4 regions of the Bacillus sp. N6 genome follow, and region 4 is predicted to be linked to each of the others. Evidence: riboswitches for the same ligand, from Rfam matches in the RefSeq annotation. Region 4 holds a riboswitch; each other region holds the start of a gene.

Region 1 (5,485 bases), 2.5 Mb from region 4:
AATTGGTGTAAGTAATATCGTAAATTTAATCGCATTAAACATCGTCCATATGACTCTTTATATGCATACTGCTATGATGTTTGTACCTGCAACATTAGGCTTATTATTTATGTCATGGCTTATGTATACAGTTTTGAAGAAAAAACTTCCGAAAAAATTACCTGTTTCTTCATATGATATTGAAGAAATTTTCTTCACGAAAAACTTCCATCCACTAAAAGGAAATAATTCTGTTGATACGAAACAAAAGCGTACAAGATTCATGTTAAAAGTATTAGGTTTCGTCTTCCTTATGCGCTGCCTTTTATTCGTTGCATCCTTCTTATCCATTCCAATCGAAATTGTTGCTGTACTTGGTTCACTCGTTCTTCTCATTTGGAGATGGTACTACTTACGAACAAACCCTGTCGATATCTTGAAAAAGACACCGTGGCACATTTTAATTTTCGCTTTCTCTATGTACGTCATTATTTACGGGCTTCACAATGCAGGATTAACAGCGGCGCTCGTAAATTGGCTTGAACCAGTTGTAAGTCAACATCTACTCTATGCTAGCTTTGCAATGGGTGGACTCGTCTCCCTCCTCTCTAACGTCTTCAATAACCATCCTGCACTTATGATTGGTACAATCACATTAACCGAAATGGGACTAGACCCAGTCACATTAAAAACTATCTACCTCGCAAACATTATTGGTAGTGACATCGGTTCACTATTATTACCAATTGGTACACTAGCTTCCCTCATTTGGATGTATATTCTGAAACAAAACAAAATTAAAGTAAAATGGAAAGACTATTTAAGTGTATCCCTTATCGTTATTCCTCTCACAACAGTCGTCACATTATTCCTCTTATTCTACTGGGTACATCTCTTCTTCGCCTTATAAAGTGAAACTTTAATCAGTGGGGGTTTTGTTCATCCCCCACTGATTATTAGCCTTAACCAATCGGGCTTTTACGGGCAGCCCGACCCCGACCTAACTTCTTTGCTTCCGCTGAATTTTGAGGTGGGGGTCTTACTGCCCACAAATAGCGGGATAAACAACAGAAGCCCCATTTGCTACCGTCTTAGCAAATGGGGCTTCTTCTATAATAAAGTTAGGTACTACAGTGTGATCAATCAAGTAAAGAGGTGTAACGTGTTATTGATATAAATGACTACCAGCTTCTTTAAATTCTTCTGCTTTCTCTTTCATTCCTTTTTCAATTGCTTCTGTCGTTTCTAAATCATTTTCTTTTGCATATTCACGGATATCATGTGAAATTCTCATACTACAAAACTTCGGTCCACACATTGAACAGAAGTGAGCTGTCTTTGCCCCTTCTGCAGGCAACGTTTCATCGTGATATTCCATCGCACGTTCAGGATCTAAAGATAAATTAAATTGATCGCGCCAACGAAATTCGAAACGTGCTTTTGAAAGTGCATCATCACGCTGATGAGCCGTTTTATGTCCTTTTGCAAGATCAGCCGCATGCGCTGCAATTTTGTACGTAATAACACCCGTGCGTACATCATCTTTATTCGGTAAACCTAAATGTTCTTTCGGCGTTACATAACAAAGCATCGCCGTTCCAAACCAACCGATCATCGCAGCTCCAATTGCCGATGTAATATGGTCATAACCTGGTGCAATATCTGTCGTTAGTGGCCCAAGTGTATAAAACGGCGCGCCCTGACAAATATCAAGCTCTTTCTCCATATTCTCTTTAATTAAGTGCATCGGTACGTGTCCAGGTCCTTCGATCATAACTTGCACATCATGTTTCCAAGCAATTTTAGTTAATTCACCAAGTGTTTCAAGCTCAGAAAACTGTGCTTCGTCATTTGCATCTGCAATAGACCCTGGACGTAATCCATCTCCAAGAGAGAACGAAACATCGTACTGCTTCATAATTTCACAAATCTCTTCAAAGTGAGTATATAGGAAGTTTTCTTTATGATGGAATAGACACCACTGCGCCATAATCGAACCACCGCGCGAAACGATACCTGTCGTACGCTTTGCCGTGATTGGAATGTAACGAAGCAATACACCAGCGTGAATCGTAAAGTAATCAACGCCTTGCTCCGCTTGCTCAATTAACGTATCACGATACACTTCCCACGTTAAATCTTCTGCAATTCCATTTACCTTTTCAAGCGCTTGATAAATCGGCACAGTTCCAACTGGTACAGGCGCGTTACGAATAATCCACTCACGCGTCGTATGAATGTTTTTACCTGTAGATAAATCCATAATCGTATCTGCACCCCAGCGCGTTGCCCACGTCATCTTCTCTACTTCTTCTGCAATAGAAGAAGATACAGCAGAGTTTCCGATATTTGCATTTACCTTCACGTGGAAATTACGCCCGATAATCATCGGTTCTGCTTCCGGATGATTAATATTCGCTGGTAAAATAGCACGCCCTTCCGCAATTTCCTTACGAACAAACTCAGGCTCTACTCCTTCACGAATTGCAACGTATTCCATCTCAGACGTAATAATGCCATTACGCGCATAATGCATTTGCGTAACATTTGCACCTTGCTTCGCTCTAAGCGGCTGGCGATCCATTTGCGGGAAAACAGGTGTATGTTTCGAAGCCACTTTCACACCATCATCCTCTGGTTTCACCTCGCGCCCTTCATATGCCTCTACATCCCCGCGCTCCATGATCCAAGAATGACGCGGCGTTGGAATTCCCTTTTCCAGCTCCACTTTATACGCCGGATCCGTATAAGGACCGCTCGTATCATACACACGGACTGGAGGATTTGGGATGCCGTTCGTTTCGCTTTGTTCAATCTCACGCATCGGCACTTTCATGCCTGCGCGTGGTCCATCCACATATACTTTCTTACTCCCTGGTAAACTCGATTTCAATTCAATTTGCTCAGCTGAAACAGACTGTTTCATAACCTTTGTTGCCTCCCCTGTTCGTGACAAGGACGAGATATGGCCAGCGCATGCCAAAATAAAAAGAGCCAGGTCCATAAAAAAATAAGGACCTGGCTCATAAAAGACATCATTATGTAAAGCCGTTAACTTCCCTACGCTGGTACGAGCCAGATCAGGTCCAAAGGGTTAAGAAGATCACGCGCTTCTCTCTCAGCCTACGCATACGTTAGGCACCCCTAGTTTATCACTGATTTAATTTTCAATACTTTCCCATCATACACGATAATCTGAAAAATGCAAAGGTTATTTCTTTTTCTCTTTATGGAATCATCCACGTTAAATAATATGCTTGAACATACCTCATAATACCAACAATAATTACGAAGAACACCCTATTGTAAAAATAGTTTATGACTTAACATGGGAGTTTAAAAACATCTTCACCACAAAGAGTATTGAGAATTTCGACCATTGTATTGAGAAAATGAAGAATACTAATATACAAGAATTTAAGAGCTTTACGAATGGATTAGCCGGGGATATTGAAGCTGTCAGAAATGCGGTAACTTATGAGAATAATAATGGTCTTGCCGAAGGGAGCATAAACAAGTTAAAGCTTATTAAAAGAATCATGTATGGTCGATACAAATTCTCCACATTGCGGACAAAGATTCTACTTTTGGAGAGAATGAGACTTTTCAACTAACTCCGGAAAGAACCATTTTTTACTTGCCAAATACATTCATCAGTCCCATTTGACAAAGAGCCTTTGTCTCTGCTGCATTTCGCTACAACTGCTACCTGCCATACAACCTGCAATAGAGATAGGTAACAATTTACTATACAAGGAACAAAATTGACCTGCTCCTCCATTTAGTGATTTAACTATCTTTATTATTCAGAGCTAAAACTCAAAGAGAAAGCTCTTACATTTATTGTAACATTATTTCCTTAATATGTTAATTTTTGTTATCTTGTTAGTTAAAGGGGTACTTAGTACAAAAAATAACCGTAGATAGTAGCACGAACACTGTTCTTGTTATAATTAATTTTTTTCAGAACGTCTATAATCCTCTTTTAAAAAATATATGTAAATATAATAAAAAACGAATGATTAATAGAAATATTCTACACCACTCGTTTTTTATCGGACTTCTTTTTACTGTACTTTTATTTTCTTTATGAGTTATTAGAAAAATAATTGTCTATATAAGTCTTTATTTTTTCAAAATTCTTTTCCATAAATAAGATTGCTGGTACTTCAATTATTGGAAGATTATTTTCATTATCAAAAGCTGGACACGGTTTGGGAACTACCAAATAGTCAACTGAGTTTTTATCCCTAATATAATTAATTGAAACATCATAATACTTAGAAAAATATTCCTTCAAATCATTCTGATTCCTTAAAAATGGTAGAGAAAATATTGAACCATAATTTATACCAGCGTCGACAATTAATACAAAGCATATTTTTTTCATGATACACCCTCCTCGTATAATAAGTTTTAAGTTAATAACTGTTCCTTGAAAATTAAATAGTTTTTATCTTCAAGAGCTACATCAAAAAAATGATGTATGGGTAAAATTTAGTCTTGGATACTGGGGGATTCCCCCAGATAATGGAAGTGCAGAAATGGATCCATCGGGAATATGCTTACTCCTCCTGTAGTTCGACCACGTTAAAAGACTGTGACCCAGACCAAAATGCACTGCATACGCACAAGCTGTATCGGTTTCCTTCACTTACCTCTCATAGTGGTGGGAGGGCAGCTTAGATGAAGGCAATCATTGAATACTCATACGCGAGGTTGTGGCTATGTTTTGGACTCTAGGGAGATCCCACAGTATCCAAGCTCATTCCAAATACTATTCAAAGAAAGGAAGTCCTTTCTTTGAGATTATTCGTAGCTATTGATGTAAGCTCTGAAAAACTTGATGTATGTTTTCTTGACAGTCATGACACTGTTTTGAAAGAAATTTGTCTTTCAAACGATGTGAATGGTGCCAACGCCATTAAGGAGGATGTTCTCCATTTTCACCATTTGTACAACTATAAAAAAATTGTCATTGGCATGGAATCTACTTCCGTCTATAGTTTCCATCCTTCCATGTTCCTAACGGAAGATAAGGATTTGAGGGCTTTAGACGTGGAAGTGGTCGTACAAAATCCAACAGCCATCCATCGGTATAAAAAACTCTTTGAAGAAGATAAGACCGATAAAATAGATGCTTTCCGTATTGCCGATTTTTTACGAATCGGGCGGTATAATAAGTTTCTTATCAAGGAGGAAAAATACGTTGCCCTTCAACGTTTAACACGATCTAGATATCAACTCGTTCACCAGCAAACAGAATGTAAGCAACACTTTCTGAAGAACCTTTACTACAAATGTAATACGTTATCGAAAGAGTTAAATATCCCTGTTTTTGGTGCGACGATGATGGAAATACTCTCAGATTCCCTTTCGTTGGATGAAATCGCAGAAATGGATCTAGAAGCACTCGCTACTCTTCTTCAGAAAAAGGGGAAAGGACGCTTTAGCGACCCGGAAGATTTAGCGAAAACCATCAAGAAAGCCATACGTGACTCCTACC
Region 2 (5,485 bases), 1.8 Mb from region 4:
TTTCATATTCATTCGCCTACTTTAAAATATTTTCGAATAGTTCATCGACTGGAACGGTTTCTTTCGTCATTCCTTTGTCCTTCAGCCATTTATTTTGTTTCTCCCAAGATTCTTTTGAATCTGATAAAAATGGCTCATCTTTCGTTTCCATCTTCTCTAATAAAATTTTCATACTTTCCTTTTCAACTTCTGGCACAAGTGGGAAGTTTTCTTTTTCTTGATGATTTAATAAAATATTCAATGCTTCATCTGGGTTTTTCTTCATGAAATCATAGCCTTTTTTCGTACCACGTAAGAAAGCTTGCAACGCTTCTTTATCTTTTTTCAACGTTTTATCACCTGTTACAAACACAAGTTCATGATAGTTCGGTACTCCGTAATCAGCTGGATTAAAGTAAGCTGGTTCATGGCCTTCATGACGCATAACCGGTACTTCATGATTAATGTATGCCCCTGTTACCGCATCCACTTTTTTCGTAATTAAGGCTGGTACTAAATCAAATCCAACATCAACTACTTTCACTGTATCAGGATTACCACCAGCTTCTTTTACCATCGTTTTTAAATACATCTCACTTAAAGGTGTTCCAGAATATCCTACTGTTTTTCCTTCTAAATCTTTCGGTGATTGAATACCCGCTGATTTCAGCGATACGACATGATTTAATGGTGAACGTACGACAGCCCCAATTGATTTCACTGGAATTTGCTCATTTGCTCTTGCCATAACAACATCTGGCTGATAATACAAGCCAACTGTCACCTTCCCTGCTGCTGCCAATGTTAATGGATCAGTCGGATTAGAAGGGAATTTAATATTTACCTTTACACCTTCTTCTTTAAAGTATCCTTTTTCAATTGCTGCATAAATAAAGCTATGTACCGCATTTGGATACCAATCTAACATGACTGTTATTTCTTTCTCTTTTTTACTTTTTTCTGATGCTGAATTACTTGAACATCCTGTAATCATTGCAATTAATAATGTAAACACAAAGATGCGCTTTAAAAATTTCATGAATGCTTCCTCCAACTAATGAATTTCTTTTCTAATATGGAAATAAGTACGACGAAGAAAATAGCTAATAATGATAACAATACAATGGGTGCAAATACGCCAGCTCCATCTAACTGCGTCATCATTCTCTTACTGAAATATCCAAGTCCAGCTTGTGCACCGAGCCATTCTCCAATTGCTGCTCCGATAACACTAAGCGGAACTGCAATTTTTAAAGCTGAGAAAAAATAAGGAAGAGCAGACGGCAACTTTAATTTAAGAAAAATATCTCTTTTCGTTGCTCCATATGTAACTAAGAGCTCCTCCCATTCTTTTTTTGTACTACGCAGTCCATCATACGTATTGACCGCAATCGGGAAAAACGTAATTAAAACTGTGACAACAACCTTACTCCAAATTGTGTATCCAAACCATAAAACAAATAGCGGAGCAAGCGCAGTAATCGGAATCGTTTGTGAAGCAACTAATAATGGATAAAATGCTCTTTCCATCCATGTACTCGCATTCATTAACATCGCTAGCCCTACACCTAATATGATAGAAATAACAACACCTATTAAAACGACGTATAACGTTGCAGGTAAATGAACCGTAAATAATATGTCTTTTAGTTTCCATATCTTCATTACAATCGCAGACGGTGACGGTAAAATGTACATCTCATCTACAATTCTTGCTCCTATTTCCCACACAGCTAGTAAAATACTAGAAAGTGTAATAGCAGGAACTAATTCTTTCAATCGGTTCATCACACAAGTACCTGCCTTTGTAACATACTAAGAAGCTCATCTTTCAGCGCTAATACTTCCGGTTTATATAAATCTTTTCGTGTTCTGTTATGATCAAGTGGTACAATCCGCTCAGTCAAAGTCGTTATCGGCTGCTGTTCCACTACTAAAACTCGGTTCGAAAGAAATAACGCTTCTTCAACATCATGAGTAATGAATAAAATTGTTTTTTCCCACTCTTGCCATTGTTCAAACAGCCATTCTTGCAAAGAGGCCTTCGTTAAAGCATCTAACGCGCTAAACGGTTCATCTAATAACAATATCTCCCCGCCCGTTAACAAAGTTCGGATAAAAGATACGCGTTGCCTCATACCACCAGATAAATCTTTCGGATGTTTTGTCTCATATCCTTGTAAACCAAATTTATATAACAGTTCCTTTGCCTTTACTTGTGCTTCTTTCTTCTGTACACCTTGGCACTCTAGCGGCAGAGCAGCATTCTCAATAATTGTTCTCCACGGCAAAAGCATATCTTTTTGCGGCATATATCCTACAGGATGGTGCTTTGTTTCTGTCAGTTCTATCTTTCCAGTACTTACCTTCTCTAGGCCTGTAATAAGGCGAAATAAAGTACTTTTCCCACATCCACTCGGTCCGATAATACTGAAAAACTCTTTCTCATGTATAGAAGCATTTAATTCATGGATGATTGGTTTCTCATCGTAATGAAAAGAAACATTATGAAACTGTAGTATGTTCTTGCTCCTCAAATCCCCACATCTCCTTACGATAGGACATATCCCAGAATAAATATTCAAATCGACTGGAATATAAGAAAATCTCCTCTAATCTATCTAGTTCTTTCTCAGACTTTCCAACTGCCATTTCATTTAATAAATCTATTAACCAAATACAAAGATTACCGTATTCTTCCGAACTATATCCTTGAATCCACTCACCAAAAAACTCATGATCTCTTGCTCCAGGAATATCATTTAAACGCTTTCCAATTTCCCAGTAGCTCCACATACATGGAAGAAGCGCTGCTATTAATTCTGCAAGTGTGCCATTTTGAGATACAGACATCATGTAATTTGTATAAGCTAAATTTTTAGCAGATGGCTTTGCAGACTCTATCTCCTCTATAGAAATTCCAAGTCTTTTTGCATATTGTTTATGGATTGTCATTTCGCCATTTAATATTCCATCAATTTGTTCAGCGAACTTTCCCATTACTTGTGGATTCGTTGCTTTTACAACACCAATCGCATATAATTTTGCATAATCTAGCAGATATAAATAATCTTGAATAATATAATACTGAAATTTATCTTTTTCTAACGTGCCATCTCCCATACCCACTACAAACGGATGATTATGACTCATCTCCCAAACCGGTTGCACAGTTTCTAATAATCTATCGCAAAATTTCATTTCTCTATCCCCTTTCAATATATGTATCTAAATAAAAAACCACTTCTATATATAAGAAGTGGTTACAGCAAATAAAATTATACATTTATTCGATGTTCCACTTCCCTTCGCTAGTATTACCTAGATCAGGTGTTATAAGGGTTAAGGATTATTCCTCTCTCAGCAAATCAAGCACCCCTAGTGGTTTCAATATGAAATTTTCAAATAAAAAAGCCCCGTTTCTATACGCAAAGAAACGGGGACTCATTGTTAGTGTCCGAATTGCTTCCCTACGCTAGCATAATCTAGATCAGGTAATAAAAAGGATCAAAGGCTTACGGCCTACTCTCAGCTGGCAACACCAGCTCTCCTAGCAAACTATAAAATTATCACTGTCAGTATAACACCCTAATAAGACATCATCAACTATTTTAATTTTCTTAATTATCAACAAAAAATTAAAGTTATACAATACATACATTCTATTTTAGAAAATAAAACTCCAATTAATTGTTTAAAAAGGAATCATTATCCTCAAAAAATTTATTTTTATATTGATTTCATATTACATTTATGTGAATACACCCACTATATTATATCTTTATACTATAATAAAATTACAACTATACAACTAGAGGAGGTCTCTATTCCATGAATATGAAAGCTACTGCTTTAACAGCAACTACTGTAGCGATTGCTTCTTTACTTCCTTCTATGGGTGAAACAAATGTACAAAAAGCAAACGCTGAACAATTATCTAATGTTAAAACTGGGTATGTCAAAGTCGATCAAGTAGCATTACATACAGAAGATAACGTAAAGAGCACATCAATTGATACAATTCGCTTTAATACAAAAGTGAACATCCTTGAAACAACTAATGGTTGGTATAAAGTATCTGTTCATAATAAAGTAGGTTATGTACAAAAAGATGCTATTTTACTAAAAAACAAACTTCAATCTAATGATCAATACATCGTCAATGCTAATGCATTAAACGTTCGCTCTGAACCTAATTTAGAATCTTCCATTTTAGATGTATTACCAAATGGCAAGTTTATTACCGTTCAAGAAGATCAAGGCGAATGGTATAAAATATCACATAATGGCCAAACGGGTTACGTACAAAAAGCATTCATCTCTAATGGTTCACAACCCTTAGTAAAAGGAATCACCGTTCAAAATAATACAAAATATACTGTTGCAACACCTAATCTGAATGTACGTAGCAACACTAGTACAAGTAGCGCTCTACTCGGTTCATTACAAAACGGTACACAAGTACAAGTAGTAGAAACTGTAGGAACTTGGTATAAAATTCGTTTTGGCACAGGATACGGATATGTAGCAAAACACTATGTAGTACAAAATCAACCACAGGCTAAAACAGATCAGCCTTCATCTATTCCAGCTGCTTTCAAATTCCCTGCTCAAGGAAGAATTAGCTCAACCTTTGATATACGATGGGAACAAATGCATTATGGTATAGATATTGCTGCTCCAGGGAACGTCTCTATCCAAGCTGCTGCTGCAGGTAAAGTTGTGAAATCTTATTATTCAGCTAGCTATGGCAATGTTGTGTTCATTGCGCATCAAATCAATGGGAAATTATATACAACTGTTTATGCTCATATGAAGGATCGCACTGTACAAACTGGTGATCAAGTACAAGCTGGACAATTAGTAGGTCATATGGGCAACACAGGTCATTCATACGGGCAACATCTTCATTTTGAATTACATAATGGAGAATGGAATTTTGAAAAAACAAATGCAGTAAATCCACTGCCATATTTAGTTAGGTAAATTGTATGCCACGCAATATACCTCTTATAATTGAATACGCAGCCTTTTTAGGTTTAATCTGTTGTTTAATCATTTACAATACAAATATTGTATTTTTATCTATTATTATTGCTTTTGTTGCATTAGAAATTATGATGGAATCATTTCAAGTGCAACTAAAACAAAAAATTGCCCATATTTATAACGCTATATTTCTTTTGAGTGCTCTCATAACAAATATAATTAGTAATGGCTTTTATTTATCTACTGTATTTCCAGTATTCTTTATGGCTGTTTTATTATTTGTAGCTAGATATATTAATGTCCCTTATAACCAAAAACAAAAACAAGAAGCTTAGAAAGAGGAGACACTGTGTACCAATCTTTCAAAGATGCTCCAATAAAATACATATTGCATTTGTATAAGAAAGCCAATACTTTTTTTGGTATACAAGGAAGTTATACTGCACAACTTCTCCTATATGGAATGTTGTTTCTTGTTTTAATCACTTTCTCCTTGTTTTACTAACAAAAAAGGATC
Region 3 (5,485 bases), 2.2 Mb from region 4:
GTTTGTGTTATTTAGTTTATTTATTGGTGGAGTCTTCGTTTGTATCGTATACTCACTCGTTTCTATTTTCGGAAACGTTGGGAAATCGATGGCGATCATTTTACTTGTACTACAAGTAGCAGGATCGGGCGGAACATTCCCAATCCAAATGACACCAGCGTTCTTCCAAGCAATTTATCCGTTCTTACCGTTCACATACGCAATTAGTGCAATTCGTGAAACGGTTGGCGGAATGCTTTGGGATATCGTAATAAGAGACTTACTTGTGTTAAGTGTTTTCGTAGTAGTTATGATTGTTGCTGCGTTATTACTGAAAACACCAATTAACAAATCAAGTGAAAAATTTGTTGAGAATGCAAAAGGAAGTAAAATCATTCACTAAGAAAAGGTTCCTACCGAGAGCGGTAGGAACCTTTTTGTTTAATCGAACTTTAATTTTTTTAATGCGTCTGCGAACGGGTTGTTTAATGGTTCTTCTTCTTTTTTCTGTTGTTTCATATATTTTTGGACGTCACGTTTATCAGCTTTGTTTCCAGATTCTTTTTTACGTCTCTCTTGGAATGTAGAAAGTTTCTCACGATAGCCACATTTACATGCAAAGATTTGACCTGCACCTTCACCACGTAATTCTAGTTTCTTCTTACATTGTGGGCAACGAGCGTTTGTTGTGCGAGATACATTTTTACGATGACCACATTCACGGTCTTGGCATACGAGCATTTTTCCTTTTTTGCCGTTTACTTCTAGCATCGGTTTACCACAGTCTGGACAAGACTTCGTTGAAATGTTGTCATGTTTATATTTTTTATCACTCGATTTAATTTCAGAAACAATTTCTTTCGTATAGTTCTTCATTTCAGAAATGAATACTTCTTTTTTTAGCTTACCTTTTGCGATAGCCTCAAGTTTTTGTTCCCATTCACCAGTTAGTGTAGGGGATTTTAACTCTTCTGGTACTAAATCAAGTAACTGACGGCCTTTTGAAGTAATATGAATATCTTTGCCGCGTTTTTCAATTAAGAAAGAGTTGAAAAGTTTGTCGATAATATCTGCACGTGTCGCTACAGTACCTAATCCACCAGTCGATTTTAATGTATCAGCAAGTTGTTTATTTTGCGTATCCATATATTTTGTAGGATTCTCCATTGCTGAAAGTAAAGTTGCTTCATTAAAGCGTGCAGGTGCTTTCGTTTGGCCTGATGTTTGCATAATTAACTTTACAGTTAATGTATCGCCCTTTTCAATGCGAGGAAGAAGCTGCTCTTTTACGTCATCAGTTACATCATCGTCTTCAAATCGATTTTCGTATACTTCCTTCCAACCAGCATGTAAAATCGTTTTTCCGCGTGCAATGAACGTTTCACTACCAACTTTAGTACGTAATGTTAGTTGCTCGTATTCGAATGCTGGGAATAAAACAGCTAAGAAACGTTTTACAACTAAATCATAAATTTTGCGTTCTTTATCTGTGAATGCTGAGAAGTTAACGTATCCTTCTGTTGGAATAATCGCATGATGATCGCTTACTTTACTATCATCAACAAATGATTTGTTAGGTTTGATAGGCTTTTGTAATACTTTATGTGCGAAGGGACGGTATTCTCCAATACCACATGCTTTTAGACGTTCTGGAAGTGTTCCAACGATATCAGATGAAATGTAGCGTGAATCTGTACGAGGGTACGTTAGCACTTTATGCTGTTCATACAATTTCTGCATAATATTTAATGTTTCTTTAGCAGAGTAACCGAACTTTTTATTTGCATCACGTTGCAATTCAGTTAAATCGTAAAGACCAGGAGAGAATGACTTCTTCTGTTTCTTATCAATTTCCACAACAGTAGCATGTTGTTTATCTAAACTTTTTACAATACCATCAATTTTTTCTTTATTAAAACTACGGCTATTGCCATTTGCATCTTGCCAAGTAAGTTTGAGTTTCTCCATCGTTTGAGCTTCGATGCCGTAGTAAGTTTGAGCTTTGAAGTTCTTTATTTCATCCTCACGACTAGCAATCATAGCAACAGTAGGGGTTTGTACACGGCCGCAATTTAACTGGGCATTAAAGCGAGTCGTTAAAGCACGAGTTGCATTAAGACCGATATACCAGTCAGCTTCTGAACGCGCAACTGCTGAAGCGTATAAATTGTCATAGGCTTTACCTGGTTTTAAATTTGCAAAACCATCTTTAATTGCTTTATCGGTTACAGAAGAAATCCATAAACGTTTGATTGGTTTATTTAGCTTAACTTTATCGATAATCCAGCGTGCGACTAATTCCCCTTCACGTCCAGCGTCTGTTGCTACAATAATTTCATTTACATCTTTTCTAAGTAGCTGACTTTTTACAGCATTAAATTGTTTACCAGTTTGTTTAATAACCGTTAATTTTAAACGCTCAGGTAGCATCGGTAAATCTTCTAAATTCCACTTTTTATATTTCACATCATAACTTTCTGGATCTGCTAATGTAACGAGATGACCTAAAGCCCAAGTTACAATATATTTATTACCCTCAAGATAGCCGTTTCCTTTTTTATCACACTTCAGTACACGAGCAATATCTCGTGCAACGGAAGGTTTTTCAGCGATTACAACGCTTTTTGACATATTAAAAACATCCTTTCAAATTTCCATAAGTTAAATATAGCATACATCTTCTTGAGATTCAGTTTCGCTCCATATTTGAGTTGTTTTTAATGGAGTGAACAAAATCCCAACTGATTAAAGTTTCACTTTATCAGTTGCTTCTATATTAAATAGAAAAGTAAAGAACTTGTTATTTTACTAGAATAAGAGTAGACTTTGAAGTAGATGAATAAGAAACACATGGGAGTTTGTGGATACAAACTGAGAGTATGGCTACTAGTCCGTCATTGACCATTTGAACCTGTTGGATAATGCCAGCGTAGGGAGAGTGTAAAAGCACATGTTCAGGCACTTTGCGTACGCGCAAAGTGTCTTTTTGTGTATCTCCCATCATTATAGTTAGGAGATGAAAAGGATGAATATGAAAGAAATTAGTAAAGTAGTGGATTTGGTGAGAGAATCTAATCCGCTCGTTCATAATATTACAAATGTTGTTGTAACAAATTTTACTGCTAACGGTTTGTTGGCACTTGGGGCATCGCCTGTAATGGCGTATGCAAAAGAAGAAGTAGCAGAAATGGCTAGCATTGCTGGAGCGTTAGTATTAAATATGGGGACACTTCGTCCTGAAGAAGTAGAAGCGATGCTACTCGCGGGTAAATCAGCAAATACGAACAATGTGCCAGTACTATTTGATCCAGTTGGTGCAGGAGCAACTTCGTATCGAACAGAAGTTGCGAGACATATTCCGGCTGAAATCGATTTAGCAATTATCCGCGGAAATGCAGCTGAAATAGCAAATGTTATTAATGAGAAATGGGAAATTAAAGGGGTAGACGCTGGTACTGGAAATGGCAATGTTGTAAGTATTGCAAGGCAGACAGCAGACGAACTAAATACAGTTGCGGTCATTACTGGAAAAGAAGATGTTGTTACAGATGGAGAGAGAACTATTGTTATTCGAAACGGTCACCCTATTTTAACGAAAGTTACGGGAACAGGTTGTTTACTAACTTCTGTAATAGGAGCATTTGTAGCAGTGGAAAAAGATTATGTAAAAGCAGCAGTAGCAGCATTAACGTTTTATGGTGTAGCTTCGGAACTGGCAGCTGCTAAGACCGTGGAAAAGGGACCTGGTAGTTTCCAAATTGAATTTTTAAATCAGTTAGCGAATACTACTGCTGGTGATATTGAGAAGTATGGAAAGATTGAGGAGTTAGAGTAAGGGGGATGAAACACATGATGCGCATTGAAACAAAGAAGATGTCTAAGTTATTACAAGTGTATTTTATTATGGGAAGTAATAACTGCACGAGGGATCCTTTAGCTGTATTGAAAGAAGCGTTAGATGGTGGAGTGACACTTTTTCAGTTTCGCGAGAAGGGGGAAGGTTCTTTAATCGGAGAAGATAGAGTGCGCTTTGCAAAAGAATTGCAGACGCTTTGTAAGGAATATAGTGTTCCTTTCATTGTAAATGATGATGTAGAATTAGCCATTGAATTAGATGCAGATGGTGTTCATGTAGGACAAGATGATGAAGGAATTACATCTGTTCGTGAAAAAATGGGAGATAAAATTATCGGCGTATCTGCTCATACAATTGAAGAAGCACGCTTTGCAATCGAAAATGGAGCAGATTATTTAGGCGTTGGACCTATTTTCACAACGAGTACGAAAAAAGATACGAAAGCGGTTCAAGGAACGAAAGGATTAGCTTATTTTAGAGAACAAGGAATTACAGTGCCAATCGTTGGTATTGGTGGGATTACAATTGAAAATACAGCAGCAGTTATAGAAGCGGGTGCGGACGGTGTTTCAGTTATTTCAGCAATTAGTTTAGCTGAATCTGCGTATGAAAGTACGAGAAAATTAGCTGAAGAAGTAAAGAGAAGTTTGTAGGGAAGGACGTGTAGTATTTTAAGTGCTACATGGAGAAATGGACTGCCCCAAATTTTAAACAAACGTTTGATTAAAAAAGCACAAACCTTTTTAAATAAGGGTTTGTGCTTTTTCTTTAAAACATAATAGAAATTAAAAGCATTCCAATGCCGATAGAAGTAAATGTTGCGATTAAACCTGGAATCATAAAGCTATGATTTAATACGTATTTACCGATACCTGTTGTACCAGTACGGTCAAAGTTAATGGCAGCAACGATTGTTCCATAGTTTGGAATGAAGAAATATCCGTTTACTGCAGGGAACATTGCAATCAGTAGTGCTGGTGGAATACCAAGGGATAGTCCAAGTGGCATTAAGGCACGTACTGTTGCTGCTTGGCTGTACAGTAAAATAGATAGAATGAATAGCGCGATGGCAAATAGCCAAGGTGCACTTGTTACTAAATGCTGAATGGATCCTTGAATCATATTTAAGTTTCCGTTAAAGAAAGTATCTCCCATCCAAGCGATACCGAAAATAGCAACAACTGCTGTTGCCCCTGCTTTAAAGACGTTACCAGACACAATGCTTTCTACATTTGGTTTACAGAAAATAATAATAAGAGCCGCGATAGTTAACATGACCATCTCAATTGTGTTCGGCATGGAAAGGCGAGCTAACTTCCCATCAACTATCCATCCTGGACGAAGTGCTTCAAATGAACCAAGAAGTACAACAAGGAAGGTTCCTACAAGGAAAAGGATAACTGATAATTTTGCGCCCTTTACACCTACAAATTCTTTTTTCTCTTCAAGCTTAGGAATCATTCCTTCTTTTAATCGTTTTAAGTATTCAGGGTCCTCACTTAATTCTTTTCCCATCTTACTAGCAACGAATGCTGCTAACATACAAGCAATGAAAGTGGAGGGAATACTCACTTTTAAAATATCTAATAAAGTGATTTTATAGTCAGCTAACATTGCTAAAAGAGCAACTGTGGCAGCTGAAATTGGACT
Region 4 (5,485 bases):
GGGTAGTCCGCCACCTAACTTCTCTTTGCTCTCGCTGAATTTTTTTAGGGTCTTACTGCCCGGCAAATAGCAGGATAAATGCAATCAATATTCATACGTTATAATAGTACCAGTAGTATCAGTAGTACCACTAAAACCATCAAAACAGTTAGAGCAACCACCACAACCACCACAACCACCACAACCTCCGCAACCTCCGCAACCTCCGCAACCAAAACAACCGAAGCAACCAATACAACGGAATCCACCACAACGGAATCCGCCACAACGACCTCCACCACAACCACCACAACCACCACAACCGCCACAGCGACGAGCAGCATCTTCAATATAGTAATATGGATATTGGTTTTGCTGGTCCCAATAGACAATATTTCCAGACCGGTAATCATTAAGACTTAACGCTTGTAGTTCTTGTTGAAACTGATTCATTTTCATAACCTCCGTTTATAAAATACAACCTCATTGATGCTTCCCTATATTTCTGTTCGTTACATCTAAGTAAAAATAGCGCTATAAACTAAGTTCAATACGTACACCAACAAAGTATGACTTATCACTAAATGATGCACCTTGTTCATATACCTATTTTTGCTATGGGCTCATTTTTATAAAGTGAAACTTTAATCAGTGGGGGGGAGTTCATCCCCCGCTGATTATTAGCCCTCACCAATCAGGCTTTTACGAACAGCCCGTTAATGCGGGATAAATAAAAATTAAAAAATATGAATTCTAGCGTCATATCTTCATACCTACTAAATTCAATTAATTTCTCAATAATTATGTTGCCATATCCTATATATTTTCGTCTGCCGCTTAGATTTTTCTGTACTGTAAATGCCTTTCGCTATAACACCTCCAAGTAACCGGTTTCTATGACGGATAAGAAATTCCTACAAAGAAAAAAGCCCTTATTAGGGCTTTTCATTCTATTTCTCCAGCAAAACTCTCTATGAAATTCCTAATAGAAAAAAGACACACTTAGATTGATGCGTCTTTTTGTGATGCCTCTTTTGTGAAATCATATAAAGCAATTGCGCCTAAAAGAACAAGTATACCTTGAGGAACATCTAGCAAAATAGTTTTCCAAATTTCTGGAATTACCCATTTAATATCTGCTGCTGTTTCAAGATATGTTTGGAAATAGCTGATTGTAAAATTAATTATCCCTAAAAATACAAACAACGATAAACCAAATCGAATTAATTTCTTATTTGTAAACATATAACACCTCTCAAAATTCATTGGATATTCCTGCTTTTGCTTCTTTATATTTCCATATCTTTATATCTAATTTTAACACATAAAGAACTCAAAAAAATACGATATGCATATTTGCATATCGTATTAACAACACTCCATGATAATTTAGAAATTCCTGCAAAGAAAAAACAACTCCGTTACAGCTAACAGCTCGGGTTTCTTTTCTTATTTAACTTCATACCACCAACATTTACGTTCTTTGATTGTAAAATAAATGTGACAGAAGTTTATCCAGTTATTGCGTAGACAAGTAAATGAGCTAAATTATCGATATTTTATTTCGCCATATCCGTAGCACTAATGACTTTACGCAAATTTGACAAGAAAAAATATATAGATAGGTATGATCCATACCTATCTATAACATTATTTCTATTCTTTATCCAATTACGTCTTTTACGTCTGTATCCACTGGCCACTTTTCTAATGTATAAGCCATTTTCCAAAATGAATATTCATATTGACTGCTAATAATAAAATGCTGTTTCATACGTTTGCGGTCTACCTCTGTTACTTTTTCAGCGATAGTATCTAAACGTGTAATTTGTTCTTCAACTAGCGTACGGAACCAATCAGATCCATAAGCAGAAATCCATTCGTTATAAATTGGCTCTTCCGGCTGGCACTCTTTTAAGCGTTCGCCAATTTCATAATACAACCAATAGCAAGGTAAAATTGCTGCAATGATATCTCCTAAATGCCCTTCATACGCAGCACGATACATATGTGAAGTATACGCATATGCAGTTGGCGCAGGAATAAAATTATCTTTTTCTTCTTTTGTTATCCCTAGCTTTTTAGCAAAATTCTCATGTAAAGATAACTCGGCCTCATATGTATTTTGAGCATGATGTGCCATACGAGCTGTCGTCTCTAATTCAAGAGCTTTTGCAGCTCCTAAAGTTTGTACTCTAGCAAAATGACTCAAATAATATGAATCTTGAAGCACATAATAGCGAAAACTAGCTAAATCTAATGTTCCTTCACCAAGTTTTTTTACAAAAGGATGGTTAAAACTCGCTTCCCAAATTGAATCTACTTCTTTACGTAATGATTGTGAAAAAGTCATTTAAATCCCTCCAATAATGTATAAAATATAAGTATTTATCCACAATTATTAAAGCTGTAAAATAAAAAAACTTTCTTTACAGGCGTAAAGAAAGTGAAATTGACAGTATTTATTTACTCATTAAATAGCAACGTCTTTCCCACTTCCCTACGCTGGCATTAACCAGATCAGGTACTAAGAGTCTCAAAATCACATTTGATCTCAGCCTATAAAAGGCCCCCCTAGTGGATAAATATTTTGTTTTTATAATGTATTCATCATAGCATACTTCGTGAAACTGTCAAAAGAATTAGTTATATAATCTCCTTAAAACCCTTCTTCATTTCTAACTTTTAATGATGTTTCAATAATCATATCTAATAGTTTGCTATAACTAATTCCCGCTGCTTCTGCACTTTTGGGCAATAGGCTTGATTGTGTCATCCCTGGTAATGTATTAATTTCCATTACATATGGAATTCCGTCCTTCACCATCATATCAACTCTTGCATAAACACTACATTTTAATGCTTTATAACAAGTCAGTGAAGCTTTATTTACACGTTCATTAATTTCTGCTGGAAGTTCGATAACTTCCTCAACTGTACTAGTATCATCATATTTTGCATTGTAATCAAAGAACTCGGCTGCATGTCGAATTGAAACTATAGGTAACTGTTTTCCATCCAGAATAGAACATGTAATTTCATCACCTTTTATATACTTCTCAATTACTACTTCAGAATCCCATTCGAATACAGTTTCTAGCATTGAGATCAATTCATTTTTATTGTAAACGATTTTCACCCCGACACTCGATCCGCCAGAGTTTGGTTTTACCACTAATGGAAATCCTAACTTATCTAACTCATCCAGATTTAGATCCTCCATTTTTGTAAGTTCAATCCAATCTGGTGTTTCTACACCTTCATAACGTAAAATCTTTTTCGAAATATTTTTATCCATACATATACTGCTAGATAACATATTACTTCCGCTATAAGGAATCCCTAAACTCTCCAGTGTTCCTTGAACTGTCCCATCTTCTCCGTATTTTCCGTGTAATGCGAGCAATGCAAAGTCAATGTCTTTCGCTTTTTCAATTAAATCCATTTTTTCGTTTAATGTAATTGGAACTATTTCATACTTATTTTTATCTAAATGAGCAATCATTTCATTCCCCGTCATAATTGAAACTTGTTTTTCAGACGATACCCCGCCCATAATAACACCGATTTTCATTTTCTCAACTCCAATTTTCATTTTTTAATGTATCACCAATTATTTTAATTCCCCGAACTATTTCTTCTTCTTTCAAGCGCGAAAACCCTAATCGGAAAGTGTTCGCTCCTTCTCCATCAGAGTAAAAAACATCTCCAGGTGAAAACGTAACGCCTTTCTCATAACACTTTTGTAAAAGTGTGCGGGCGTTCATATGCTCTTCTAGCTCTATAAATAAATGAAGTCCACCATCTCCAGTCATTCTTTTAAAAGGAATGTACTGGTTACATGCCCCGACAGCTAACTCATATTTTTTCTTATAAACAGATCTTGCCTTTTTTAAATATTTTTCAAAGTATCCCTCATGTAAATATTGAAACAGAACAGCTTGATCTAGCGTAGATGTGTGAATCGTTCTTGCTCTTTTTACGCTTTCTAAATAATGAATCAGCTCTTTATCTGCAATAATCCAGCCTACACGTAAACCAGGGAAAAGCACCTTTGAAAAGCTACTAATATAAATCACATTATTGCCAGCTCCCGCAAAAGTTAATAATGGAGCTAAATGTGAACCTGAATAACGTAATTCTTCATTAAATCCGTCCTCTATAATAGGAACCTTGTATTTTGAGAATAACCTCATCAATTCCGTTCTTTTCTCTGAACTCGTAACAATACCGGTTGGATTATGATAAGAAGGAATTAAATAAGCAAAATCAAAATCTTTTTCACGCAAACTTTTTTCAACTTCATTCGTATCAATACCATCCTCATGCATATCAATCCCATGAACTTCAAGTCCATGTAAACGGAAAAGCTTAAGTGCAGCATGGTGAGTTGGATTCTCACAAATGACACGACCGGATTTTTTTGATAAAGAAGAGAGTACAATATCCAATCCTTCTGTAAATCCATTTGTAATTAGAATATCTTTATTCGAAATGTCTACACCTTTCATTTCCATGTAATGAAGTAAATAATTCATTAACGGTCTATATCCCTTTGCATATCCGTAGTTCAATACGATGTCCCCTTCAATGGACATACGAGTAAGAAAAGCTCTTTTGAAATTTTCAACATCAAATAGCTTCTCATCCGGGGCTATACTATTAAAAACAATCATTCCCTTTTCCCAACGAACACCATGTTTCATTAAATCTAATTCGTCCGCTAATGCGGTCACTGTATTAAGTTTATTTTTCCAATCTATTTCAACAGACGAAGTATTAGATATATCCACCTTCGCAACAAAGTTCCCTTTTCCTTTAACTGCATAAATGAGTCCTTCTTGCTCTAAATCTGCATAAGCAGCGAGTACAGTGTTTCTACTCACACTTAGTAATTCACTTAGTTCCCTTGTTGATGGGATTTTTTGATCCCCGAGCAAATGCCCTTTCATAATCATCTTTTTCAAATAGTCTTTTAATTGAATATAAACGGGACGATCTTTAACAACTTTAAAATCCTTAAACAATTCCTTACCCCCTGCAATCATTTTTGCATATTTATTTCATTCTCAAAAGGTCCACGACATATGTATTTTTTATAAAGGGCGGTACGGTCTTACAAATCTTTTCGATATAAGTTAATTACATCTTTTAAAGCTGCAGCTGCAGCGCCTCGTGGATTAGAAGCCCCGCCAATTGTAGTAACTTGCCCCATCGTATCTGTAAAGAACGTAATTCCTTTTTCGGTCCCATTTACTTTTGCTAACGGATGATCTTTTTCTATTTCGCACGGTTCAACATTTAAATTCACATTGCCACCCTCATCCTTATATATTGATGCTATTAATTTAATAATTTTATGTTGTTTCTTAGCATTTTGTATTTGCTGTTTTGTAACGTGCTCAATTCCTTTTATATGTATATCAGTAAGTGTTTTCTTTGTTTCCATTAAGCTGTTAGTCAAAAGTAACAATTTACACGCACTATCTGAACCACTTATATCTAA

The links. A riboswitch is a leader RNA that binds a small molecule or an ion and turns the genes downstream of it on or off. The one in region 4 is predicted to bind thiamine pyrophosphate.
Region 1: it holds a riboswitch for thiamine pyrophosphate, as region 4 does, so the genes downstream of both, thiC (phosphomethylpyrimidine synthase ThiC) here and tenA (thiaminase II) in region 4, are expected to answer to the same signal.
Region 2: it holds a riboswitch for thiamine pyrophosphate, as region 4 does, so the genes downstream of both, tenA (thiaminase II) here and tenA (thiaminase II) in region 4, are expected to answer to the same signal.
Region 3: it holds a riboswitch for thiamine pyrophosphate, as region 4 does, so the genes downstream of both, thiM (hydroxyethylthiazole kinase) here and tenA (thiaminase II) in region 4, are expected to answer to the same signal.

The regions. Positions count from the first base shown of each region.
Region 1 covers NZ_CM127843.1:5,067,509-5,072,993, forward strand. The annotation lists gene ACUXVC_RS26220 (arsenic transporter) at 1-889, shown strand, start outside; gene thiC (phosphomethylpyrimidine synthase ThiC) at 1,145-2,905, opposite strand; TPP riboswitch at 3,020-3,135, opposite strand; partial or broken gene ACUXVC_RS26230 (L-lactate permease) at 3,207-3,278, opposite strand; gene ACUXVC_RS26235 (transposase) at 3,324-3,593, shown strand; gene ACUXVC_RS26240 (hypothetical protein) at 4,067-4,369, opposite strand; gene ACUXVC_RS26245 (IS110 family transposase) at 4,783-5,485, shown strand, end outside.
Region 2 covers NZ_CM127843.1:742,094-747,578, reverse strand. The annotation lists gene tenI (thiazole tautomerase TenI) at 1-6, opposite strand, end outside; gene ACUXVC_RS03820 (ABC transporter substrate-binding protein) at 17-1,018, opposite strand; gene ACUXVC_RS03815 (ABC transporter permease) at 1,015-1,767, opposite strand; gene ACUXVC_RS03810 (ABC transporter ATP-binding protein) at 1,767-2,516, opposite strand; gene tenA (thiaminase II) at 2,485-3,180, opposite strand; TPP riboswitch at 3,266-3,369, opposite strand; TPP riboswitch at 3,430-3,541, opposite strand; gene ACUXVC_RS03800 (SH3 domain-containing protein) at 3,811-4,965, shown strand; gene ACUXVC_RS03795 (hypothetical protein) at 4,971-5,303, shown strand.
Region 3 covers NZ_CM127843.1:413,311-418,795, forward strand. The annotation lists gene ACUXVC_RS02155 (YhgE/Pip domain-containing protein) at 1-382, shown strand, start outside; gene topB (DNA topoisomerase III) at 421-2,610, opposite strand; TPP riboswitch at 2,820-2,932, shown strand; gene thiM (hydroxyethylthiazole kinase) at 3,005-3,814, shown strand; gene thiE (thiamine phosphate synthase) at 3,829-4,488, shown strand; gene ACUXVC_RS02175 (anaerobic C4-dicarboxylate transporter family protein) at 4,604-5,485, opposite strand, start outside.
Region 4 covers NZ_CM127843.1:2,564,682-2,570,166, reverse strand. The annotation lists gene ACUXVC_RS13130 (heterocycloanthracin/sonorensin family bacteriocin) at 85-432, opposite strand; gene ACUXVC_RS13125 (DUF3937 domain-containing protein) at 982-1,245, opposite strand; gene tenA (thiaminase II) at 1,643-2,332, opposite strand; TPP riboswitch at 2,460-2,565, opposite strand; gene ACUXVC_RS13115 (D-alanine--D-alanine ligase) at 2,639-3,553, opposite strand; gene pdxR (MocR-like pyridoxine biosynthesis transcription factor PdxR) at 3,558-5,006, opposite strand; gene ACUXVC_RS13105 (homoserine dehydrogenase) at 5,096-5,485, opposite strand, start outside.